2 regions of the Knoellia sp. AC549 genome follow, and region 2 is predicted to be linked to the other one. Evidence: predicted binding sites of a transcription regulator. Region 2 holds the regulator's gene; the other holds the start of a gene.
The links. The regulator LexA, encoded in region 2, represses DNA repair genes until DNA is damaged. The targets are predictions, from matches to a motif close to TCGAACANNTGTTCGA.

Region 1: a site for LexA is predicted at 2,991-3,006, ahead of ACZZ98_RS09350 (HNH endonuclease signature motif containing protein). Genes of this name have one in related genera too.

What each region holds. Positions count from the first base shown of each region.
Region 1 covers NZ_OZ409890.1:1,942,236-1,946,972, reverse strand. The annotation lists gene ACZZ98_RS09370 (SRPBCC family protein) at 1-31, shown strand, start outside; gene ACZZ98_RS09365 (PPOX class F420-dependent oxidoreductase) at 12-425, opposite strand; gene ACZZ98_RS09360 (UBP-type zinc finger domain-containing protein) at 446-814, opposite strand; gene ACZZ98_RS09355 (DUF1304 domain-containing protein) at 837-1,223, opposite strand; gene ACZZ98_RS09350 (HNH endonuclease signature motif containing protein) at 1,288-2,976, opposite strand; gene ACZZ98_RS09345 (hypothetical protein) at 3,298-4,260, opposite strand; gene ACZZ98_RS09340 (RNA polymerase sigma factor) at 4,355-4,737, opposite strand, start outside.
Region 2 covers NZ_OZ409890.1:3,202,390-3,207,126, reverse strand. The annotation lists gene ACZZ98_RS15630 (winged helix DNA-binding domain-containing protein) at 1-96, shown strand, start outside; gene ACZZ98_RS15625 (VOC family protein) at 139-606, opposite strand; gene ACZZ98_RS15620 (LysM peptidoglycan-binding domain-containing protein) at 840-1,247, opposite strand; gene lexA (transcriptional repressor LexA) at 1,443-2,189, shown strand; gene ACZZ98_RS15610 (Sir2 family NAD-dependent protein deacetylase) at 2,200-3,075, opposite strand; gene ACZZ98_RS15605 (LysR family transcriptional regulator) at 3,416-4,357, shown strand; gene ACZZ98_RS15600 (ComEC/Rec2 family competence protein) at 4,361-4,737, opposite strand, start outside.

The DNA of each region.
Region 1 (4,737 bases), 1.3 Mb from region 2:
CGAGAAGGAGCTCAGGACCCGAGCAGCCTGACGTCGGTGATGACGATGGCCGCCCGGACCTTGCGACCGGGCAGTCGGGCGAGGACGGGTTCGACGAGGGTGAGCGCGCGGTACCACCAGCCGTACTTCGCACCGATCGCCCGCTTCACCCGGGCCACCGCGTCCGGGCCACGATCAACACGTGCGCGGGCGGCATACCGCGGAGCGTCCGGTGGCACGTTCCCACGCACGTCGCAGGGTCGCAGCTCGACCCGCGCGGTGTGGGCAAGGCGTTTGGTCTTCCCCGTCTCGTCGACGGTGACGATGAGCAGGTCGTCGCCGTCGGGGGCGATCCACACGGGGGTGGAGACCGGGGTCCCGTTGCGGCGGAAGGTCGTCAGCTCGACATACTGCTGCTCGCCGAGGGGACGGGTCGTGTCCGTCATGAGTCCGGTATGCCGTCCGCTCAGGTGTGGATGAGATCGCGCCAGTTGTCCGGGACCCGGCCCTGCGGACCCGGAGCCGGCTGGTCCTCCGGGTGCGCGGAGGGTTCGACAAGGGCGGGTCCTCGACCCATCTCCTCGGTGGCGTAGTTCCAGAACCACATCTCGCCGGGCTCATAGCTCGCCACGATGGGGTGGCCGCTCTCCCGGGCGTGGGCGCTGGCGTGTTGTGCCGGTGACGAGTCGCAGCAGCCGATGTGGCCACAGGCAGTGCAGCGCCGCAGGTGCACCCACCAACCCTGTGCTGCGGTGCAGTCGGCGCAGCCGGGGCCTGAGGGCGGCACGGTCGGGTCGAGATCGGCGGACTCGTTGAACGTCACGGGCGCGGGCATGTCAGCGACGCTACTCCGCCGCTCAGCTGAGCACGAGGGTGAGGACGGCGAGAGCCGGCGCGAGGCCTTGGGTGAGGGCGGCGCGGAGCTTGCGGCGGTCGCTCGTCACGAGGACCAGCGCCGCTGCGACCATCGAACCGCAGGCGGCAAGGATCAGTGCGGACGAGACGTCGTCGGACGACGCCGAGCCGAAGACGCCCACCGCGATCCCGATGAGGGCGACGATCGCGAGGAAGAGGTTGTAGAAGCCCTGGTTGTAGGCCAGCGGCTTGGTCACCTCGGCGGTCTCGGGGGTCGTACCGAAGACAGCTCGGGTCTTCGGGTCGGTCCAGGCGAGCGACTCGAGCCGGAAGATGTAGACGTGGATGAGAGCTGCGATGCCGGCGAGCACGAACGCCACGGTGGTCATGGCCTGAGACTAGGACCCTGGCGCGCGCGCGAGGGCACGGCGCGTGTGGGACGGCGCGGCGAGCTCAGGCGGTGAGGTCCCAGCCCTCTGCTTGGTGCTCGGCCATCCACTGGTCGACCCAGTGGGCGATGAGGTGTGCGGGTGGTTCGTGGGTCCAGGGGTCGGGTGGTCCGGTGTCGAGGCGGGTCCGTTCGATTGCGTCCGGGTGCGCGTCGGGGTGGTTCTTCGCTCGGGCGCGCCGGATCGCGGTCAGGCGCGCGGGCAGGTCCCGGTCGTAGGAGCCGGGCGTCAGGTCCCACGTCACCGACCGGGCGTGTTCGTCGGGTGGGTGCACGGTTGCGGTGAGGCGTTGGTCGTGGACCTGGGTGTGGTGCCGCTGACACAACAGCGCCGCGTTGGCCAGGTCCGAGGGGCCGCCGTCGACCCAATGGACCAGGTGGTGCGCCTTGGCCCACCCGGCCGGGACGTCACACCCCGGGTAGGTGCACCCACCGTCGCGGTGCCACAACGCGCGACGCTGAGCCCGGGTGAAGAGCCGCACCGCCCGGCCCAGGTCCAGGACCTCACCGTCGGCACCCAGCACGATCGGGATGACATCGGCGTCGCAGGCGAGCTGTCGCACCACCGCCGGGGACAGCATCGTGGCCTGCGCCCGGGACACCATCACCCGCCCACACCCCGACCCAGCACCCGTACCCGTCATCGAGCCCGCAGAGGCGGTGCCAGTGGCGGCGTCAGTGTCGCTGTTCGGGTTGCTATTGGTGGTGTCGGGGTTGTCGCCGCTGTCTGCGTTCTGGGAGCGGAGCTTCTCGATCAGGTCCTGCAACGTCATCCTCACGTGCAACGTCGTCGACGCCCCACCCGCAGGCTGCTGCGCGGCGTCCTCGCCCGCGACCCGGCCGCAGACCCCAGCCAACGCCTCCGCGCGACGCTGCTCCGCCGGGCGCAGGTCCCGCTCCCCCGTGACCTCGTTCGGGGCCGGCTGCGACAGCGGCCCGATCACCGCCTCCAACGTCGCCGCCTGCGCCGGGGTCAACCCCAACCGGTACTCCGTGATCTCCGCGTCGTTGACCCGCGGGCAGGTCAGGTACGCCGCCTTCCGCAACCTGCGCTGCGCATCGTCGAACTCGCCCTCGACCCCGAACATCGCCAACAGATGCGGCCGCAACCGCCGAGCCTCCGCGCACCCCCACCGCACCCCATGGTCCAGGACCGCGCCCGCCACCGTCGGGACCGCGCCCGGGCGCAGGTGGTCGGCGAGCTTGGCCATCTCCTTCAGCGCCGTCAACGCCAAACCCGGCGCCACCTCCCCGGTGACCACACGAGCCCACACCACACCCTCCGCCCGCTCCGGGTCCGCGTACGCCCCCGCCCCCGGACCCGCCGTGGACCACAACCCACCCGGCACCGAGCACGCCACCTCCTGCGCCAGCTGCGCCACCTGCCCCGCGCCCCCCTGGCACAACGACGGCGCGTGCTCGCGCACCCAGGAGTGCACCGACCCCACCCCACGCCGGGCCGAGGTGAACTCCCCCCGGCGCGCCGCCTCCGCAACCACCCGCACCTGACCCGCCCCTGCCCGAGCCTTCACCTCATCCAGCAACCCCATGAACTCCGCCAGCTCTGGACCGCTCAACCGAGCCAGCACCTCCCCCAACGCCCCTTGCCCGCCACCATCGGACGCGAGCACCTCCCGGGCACCCTCCAACACCGCACGCAGCCGCGCGATGTCGTCCCCGGGTGCCTCGTCCATACCCACCATTATCCTCGAACACGTGTTCGTTTGTCAAGTTCTGAGGCCACAAGGATGGCGTGAATTGCGCACTGGCACAGTCGAATTCGCTAGGGCGTGGCCGACGTCGGGGCGGCTCACAACCCGCTGACACGACGCTACCCACGGCCTCTGACAAGAGTTGGGTGGTCGGCAAGGTGAGCCGGGCGGCAGACCGAGTCACATAGGGCGATGCGTGCGTTTGCGACGAAGGAGCAACTGAGCGCGCGTCGCCATATGTGACGGAGGCGGGAGGGTGACGAAGGCGAGAAGGACGACATACGCCGATGGTGTTGTGGGTTCTCATGCGGGACGGTCGCTGGCTGCCAGGGCCCTCCAGCTGACACCGGCGCCGGCGGCGACGAGCGTGAGAGCCACCGGCCAGATCGGATGGTTGCTCGGCAGCAGGGACCGCACGAACACGTCGAGCCCCGCATCAACGACCTCGAAGATCTGGCCACGGCCGAAGGATCCCTGGCCGGCTGAGAAGGTCACGTAGGTGAGAGCCGTCAGCACCGGGGGCACGACCCAGGCGATGGCGAGCGCAGCGGCCCAGCCAACCAGACGGCTCGTCGGCTGGATCCCGAAGACGGCGAGGACGACGCCCAGGAGGATGCCACTGACCCATGGGTGCCACTGGGCGAGGCTCAGCACCCATTGCGGGTCGACGTCCGGTCCACGGGCCATGAGGTCGACGAGCCAGAATCCTGACAGCGACGCAGCGGTTGCCCCGCCGAGCAACCAGGGCCAACCGTCGCTGCGAGCGACTCCGGCACCGACGAGCACTCCAAAAGCGGCCGAGCCGAGGATCGCGACGACCAACGCGCCGACGAGCAGCCGAGCCTCGTCCGTGGGGACGAGTGCGGGGAGGACCGTCATCAGGGTCTGCGCAAGTGACACGACGACGGCGACGAGCGCGCCCGCCCCGGCGAGGGCTCGAGCGCGAGCCACAGTCGGAACCGCGAAGTGTGAGACGGCCAGCGCCGCGGTGCCACCGATGACCCCACTGACGAGGAGCGTCGGGAAGGCATATTGCCCAAAGGGAAGGGCGACCCGTGGACCCTCCAGGGTGTCGAACCTCCACGCCGACGAGACCTCGACCTGCATCCCCTCGACGATCCAGGGCAGGTAGCCCACCAGCCAGAAGGCAACGCCACCGCCCACCGTCACGGCCCACCCCGGCAGCGCTCGCCACCGGTCCGGCTCGACCGACCTCCCCGACGTCCCCGACGTCTCACGCTGCTCGCGCTCCCGTGTCTCGCTCATGTCCCCCACCTCGGTCAGCTCCCCCGCCTCCGTCATGGCGCCAAGGTTCACACATCGTGGCCGTCGCGTCGCGTCATCGCGCCGACCGTGTCGGTCACGTCGAGTGCACCGCGCACTCCGCAGCCCGCTGCTGCATCGTCGCGCGGTCCTGCGTGTTGCCTGCCAGCGATGCCGCACGCAGGAAGTCCTCGCGCGCCTGCTCGTGCCGACCGGCCGTGCACTCGAGATCGCCCGCGACGGCCGGCAGCAGGTGATAGCTCGCCAGGGCCGGCAGCCCCCGCAGGGGAGCGACGACCTCGAGCCCCGCCTCGGCGCCGAACGCCCGCCCGACCGCCACCGCCCGGTTGAGCTCCACCACCGGTGAGGGCACGACCTGGACCAGCCCGTCATAGAGCGCTGCGATCCGCAGCCAGTCGGTTTCCTCGGCAGTCATCGCCCGCGCGTGACAGGCGGCGATCGCGGCCTGGAGGGCATAGG
Region 2 (4,737 bases):
GTCGACCTCGACCACGCGGAACGCGATGGCATCGCCGAAGCCGCGCAGTTCCTGGCAGCCTTCCACGACCTACCCCTGAACCTCGTCTTCGCCTGAGGGTGAGGCGTCCGACTCCCCCGTGAGCAGCAGTGGATCGGGTCAGGCGTCGTTGGTGCCGAACCCGTCGCGCTCGGCCCGTTCGTGCGAGTCCTCGGTCTCCTCGAAGAAGGTGATCGTCAGGCCCGCCGGAGCGTCGACTCTGGAGTTGAGCGACATCCATGGGGTGAGGACCGGCTCGGCGACCACGGTTGCTCCAGCACTCTCCGCCTCGCGGGTCGCCGACTCGGCGTCGTCCACCTCGAACGCGATCCGGATCTTTGGGCTCGGCGTCCCCGCCGCCTCGACGGCGTCGATCGCGATCCTGTGCGCAGGACTGGCGATCTCGAAGGTCGCCCGGCCCGCCTCGAGGATCGCGACGCGGTCCTCCCCTCCTGAGGAGAACGCGGCGATCTCGTCCATGCCGAGGACGTCCCGATAGAACCGGACCGCCGCGTCGTAGTCCTCCGCCTCGACCACCACTCGCAGCTGCCTGACCTTCTGCACGCGTCCACCCGTCTCGTCCGTCATGACAGGTCCAAGCGCATACAGCCCCGTCTTATTGCACCGGAGCGACCTCTCGCGTCCGACCTCGACGCCACGCCTGTCGCTGGAACGCGACCAACCCGCGGCCGAGACGAGACAGCAAAGGGCGCCCCGCGCGAAGAGTGGCGGGGCGCCCTCCATGCTGAGTCGGAGAGGGGTCGAAGCTCATCCAAGGACTCAGGACCGAACCGGGGTCGAAGCGGCTCGGAGTGTGTGCGTCAGCCCTGCGGGATGACGATGGTCTGACCGACCCGGACCTGGGCCGTGGCAAGGTCGTTGGCCGCCTGCAGCTCGGCGACACCGGTCGCGACCGACACCCCGGCGAGGTGCTGTGCGGCGATCTCGGAGAGGGTCTGCCCCTGCTGCACCGTCACCGTCACGTCGGGCGCCGACGCAGCCGCTCCTCCCGTGAGGGCGACGAGTCCGACCACGAGAGCGACCAGGAGAACGAGGCTCGTCAGGGCGAGACGACCGGCGCGGGTGACCCTCAGCGCCGGCGCCGCGAACACCGGCACCGACGCGCCGGTGGGGACCGACACGAGGCGCGGTTGCGTCGAGCGACGCGGAACCGGACGCGGTGCGGCATACCCGATGGTCGTGCCGTCCAGCACTGCAACTGCACTCATGGTGTCCTCCTGGATCGGTGTCACGCTCGAAACGGTGTTCGAACGAACGCTTGTACGATTTCTAGCACGGACGTTCGAGGAGTTCAAGACACGCGTCGAACAGATGTTTGAAACACCTGCCCGAACTCCGTAGTCTGTGCTCATGTCAGAAAGCCAATCAGGCGCCACCGACAACGCCCTCTGAGGAGACGAACCATGAGCGACAAGCGCCGCCAGGACGACGCCGACGTCCACCAGCTGCCCGACCGTGACCCGGGCGACGGCACCCTGACGGTGCGGCAGCGCAAGGTTCTCGACGTCATCCGCAACTCGGTCGACCGCCGTGGCTACCCGCCGAGCATGCGTGAGATCGGCCAGGCCGTCGGCCTCACCTCCCCCAGCTCGGTGTCGCACCAGCTGCACGCCCTCGAGAAGAAGGGCTACCTGCGCCGCGACCCCAACCGGCCCCGCGCGCTCGAGGTCATCTCCCCCGACACGCCGAGCGATATCCGCGGCTACCGAGGTGGAGCGGCTCCTGACGACATCGACGCCGACCTCGACCCGACGGGATCGGGCGACACGCGGCCGGAGGCGAGCTATGTGCCCGTGCTCGGCCGCATCGCCGCCGGCGTGCCGATCATGGCCGAGGAGATGGTGGACGAGGTCTTCCCCCTGCCCAAACAGATCGTCGGCGAGGGCTCACTGTTCCTGCTCAAGGTCGTCGGTGACTCGATGGTCGACGCCGCGATCTGTGACGGTGACTGGGTCGTGGTGCGTCAGCAGCCGAATGCCGACAACGGCGACATCGTGGCGGCCATGCTCGACAACGAGGCGACGGTCAAGACGTTCAAGCGCAAGGACGGCAAGGTCTGGCTCATGCCGCACAACCCGTCCTTCGATCCCATCGACGGCGACCACGCGACGATCCTCGGCAAGGTCACGGCGGTCCTGCGTCGCATCTGAGCGGCTGGGCTCACCCCACCCGCGCGGCCAGCTCCCGCGCCAGGGCGGTCAACGTGACGCCGAGCGGCGCATCGATCCGATGCGTTGTCTCGGCGTCTCCACGCGTGGGGCCCAACGTGACGACGACGACGGGTATGCCGTGTGCCGCGGCGCGTCGCACGAACCGGTATCCACTCATCACCTTGAGCGACGACCCGAGCACGACGAGGACCGGCGCGGCCTCGGTGAGGGCGAAGCACTGCTCCACCCGTGGTTTGGGCACCGAGCCGCCGAAGAAGACCACATCGGGCTTGAGGGTGTCGTCCCCGCACAGGAGACAGCGAGGCGGGACGAAGGTCTGCACGGCCTCGTCGGCAAGGACGATGTCGCCGTCGGGCCGGATCTGGCTGCTCACCCGTGAGCCGTCGCCGACCAGTCCCAGAGCCAGAGAGGCAAACCCGGGGTTGGCGTCGTCCATGAAGGCCTGCACGAGGTCACGGTCGGTGCGTTCGCCGCAGGTGAGGCACTCGACGTCGGCAAGGCTTCCGTGGAGCTCGATCACGTCGCGCGTGCCGGCGTCCTGGTGGAGGCCGTCGACGTTCTGGGTGATGACGGTGCCGATCGCGCCGACGCGCTGGAGCTCGGCGACGGCTCGGTGCCCGGCGTTGGGCTCGGCGACGGAGAAGCGCTGCCAACCGATGAAGCTGCGGGCCCAATAACGTTGTCGCGCATCACTGGTCGCACAGAACTCCTGGTGCGACATGGGTGTCACCCGCCGCTTCCCGTCGGGCCCGCGGTAGTCGGGGATGCCACTCTCGGTCGAGATGCCGGCGCCGGTCAGGACCAACGCAGGGCCGCGGTCGCGCAGGAGCGATGCGACCTCACCCACGGACACCTCTCGACTCACCCCACCATCGTAGGTCGCCCAACGCACCGCGCTGCATCACTCGCCCGGGCAGGCGCTCTGGTGGACCAGCGCTCCCGTGACCATCCAGCGCCAGTCGGTGGCCGACCCGCCCGCGTACGCTCCGGCTCCGCACTGGCACCTCCAGTGCCACCGGCCGAGGGCGTCACAGCTGACGTCCGGGTGGTGGCTGCGGCGGGCTGTCCGCCTTCGCATCGTGGCCTTCATGCTGGAGAGGAGGGCTCGGCACCACCGCCAGATACGCCCGACCCTCGTCCGTCAGCGCATCACGCGGCGTGCAGAGGACTGGCCGATTGATAACTGACTGTTATAGGATGGATCCATGATTGATGCAGCCGGCCTCCGGGTCATGCGCGCCATCGCCGACGAAGGCAGCTTCACCGCGGCGGCGCTCTCACTCGGATACTCCCAGCCCGCCATCTCGCAGATGGTCCGTCGCCTCGAGACCCGCACCGGCACGACACTCGTCGAGCGCATCGGCCGCAGCGTGCGCCTCACCGAGGCCGGTGCCGTGCTGGCCCGCCACGCCGGGCCGGTCCTGTCGGCCCTCGATGCCGCCGAGGAGGAGGTCGCCGCCATCGCCGGGCTGCGCTCTGGCCGCGTCCGCCTCATGGCGTTCCCCAGCGCCTCGGCGACCCTCGTCCCCAAGGCCCTGGCCAAGGTCAAGGCCGAGCACCCGGGCGTCTCCATCACCTTCAGCGAGGGCGAGCCGCGTGAGTCGCTGGCCGCGCTGCGTGCCGGGGAGTGCGACCTCGCGGTGGCCTTCGTCTACGAGGGCACCGACCTCGGCCGTGGCGAGGAGGACCTCGACGCGTTCGTCACCACCCCCCTCCTCGACGACGAGGTCCTGCTTGCGGTGCCAAGCACCCACGACCTCGCCGGTGCCAAGCACGTCGACATGGCCGCCCTCAAGGACGAGACGTGGATCGCCGGCTGTCCCCGCTGCCGAGGCCACCTGCTCCAGCTCGCGAGCACGGCGGGTTATGTCCCCGACATCGCCTACGAGACCGAGGACTACGTGGCGGTGATGGGACTCATCGCCGAAGGGCTCGGTGTCGCGGTCATCCCCGACCTCATCCTCAAGACGGTCCACCACGAGGACGTCGCGGCCCTCCCGATGACCCCGGCCTCGCGCCGCCACATCGTCGCCGTGACCACGCCCGACCTTCAGCGCGTCCCGTCGGTGAGGGCCACGCTCGACGCGCTCGTCGAGAGCGCCAAGGCGTCGACGGCCAAGACCCGCAAGAGGGCCACTGCTCGCTGACCCTCACTTGGCGGTGACGACCTGGAGCTGGTCCCCCCGCTCCACGACGGCGACGTGGCCCCGCTGGTCGGTGCGGTAGGCGGCATACCCGTTGCTCCTCAGCATGCTCAGGTGGGCAGCTGTCGGGTGTCCGTAGTCGTTGTCCTTGCCCACGCTGATGACCGCCACCGGAGCCCTGACGGCAGCCATGAGGGCGGGGTCGAGGTTTGCGCTGCCGTGGTGCGGTGTCTTGACGACGTCGAACTCGCCTGCAGCAGAGGCCATCTCGGGGTCTCGCCGCATCCTGAGCACGAGGTCGTGTGCGGCCTCCCGCTCCACGTCGCCCAGCAACAGGACGTCGACCTCACCGACGTGGACGGCGAGCACGATGCTCGCGTTGT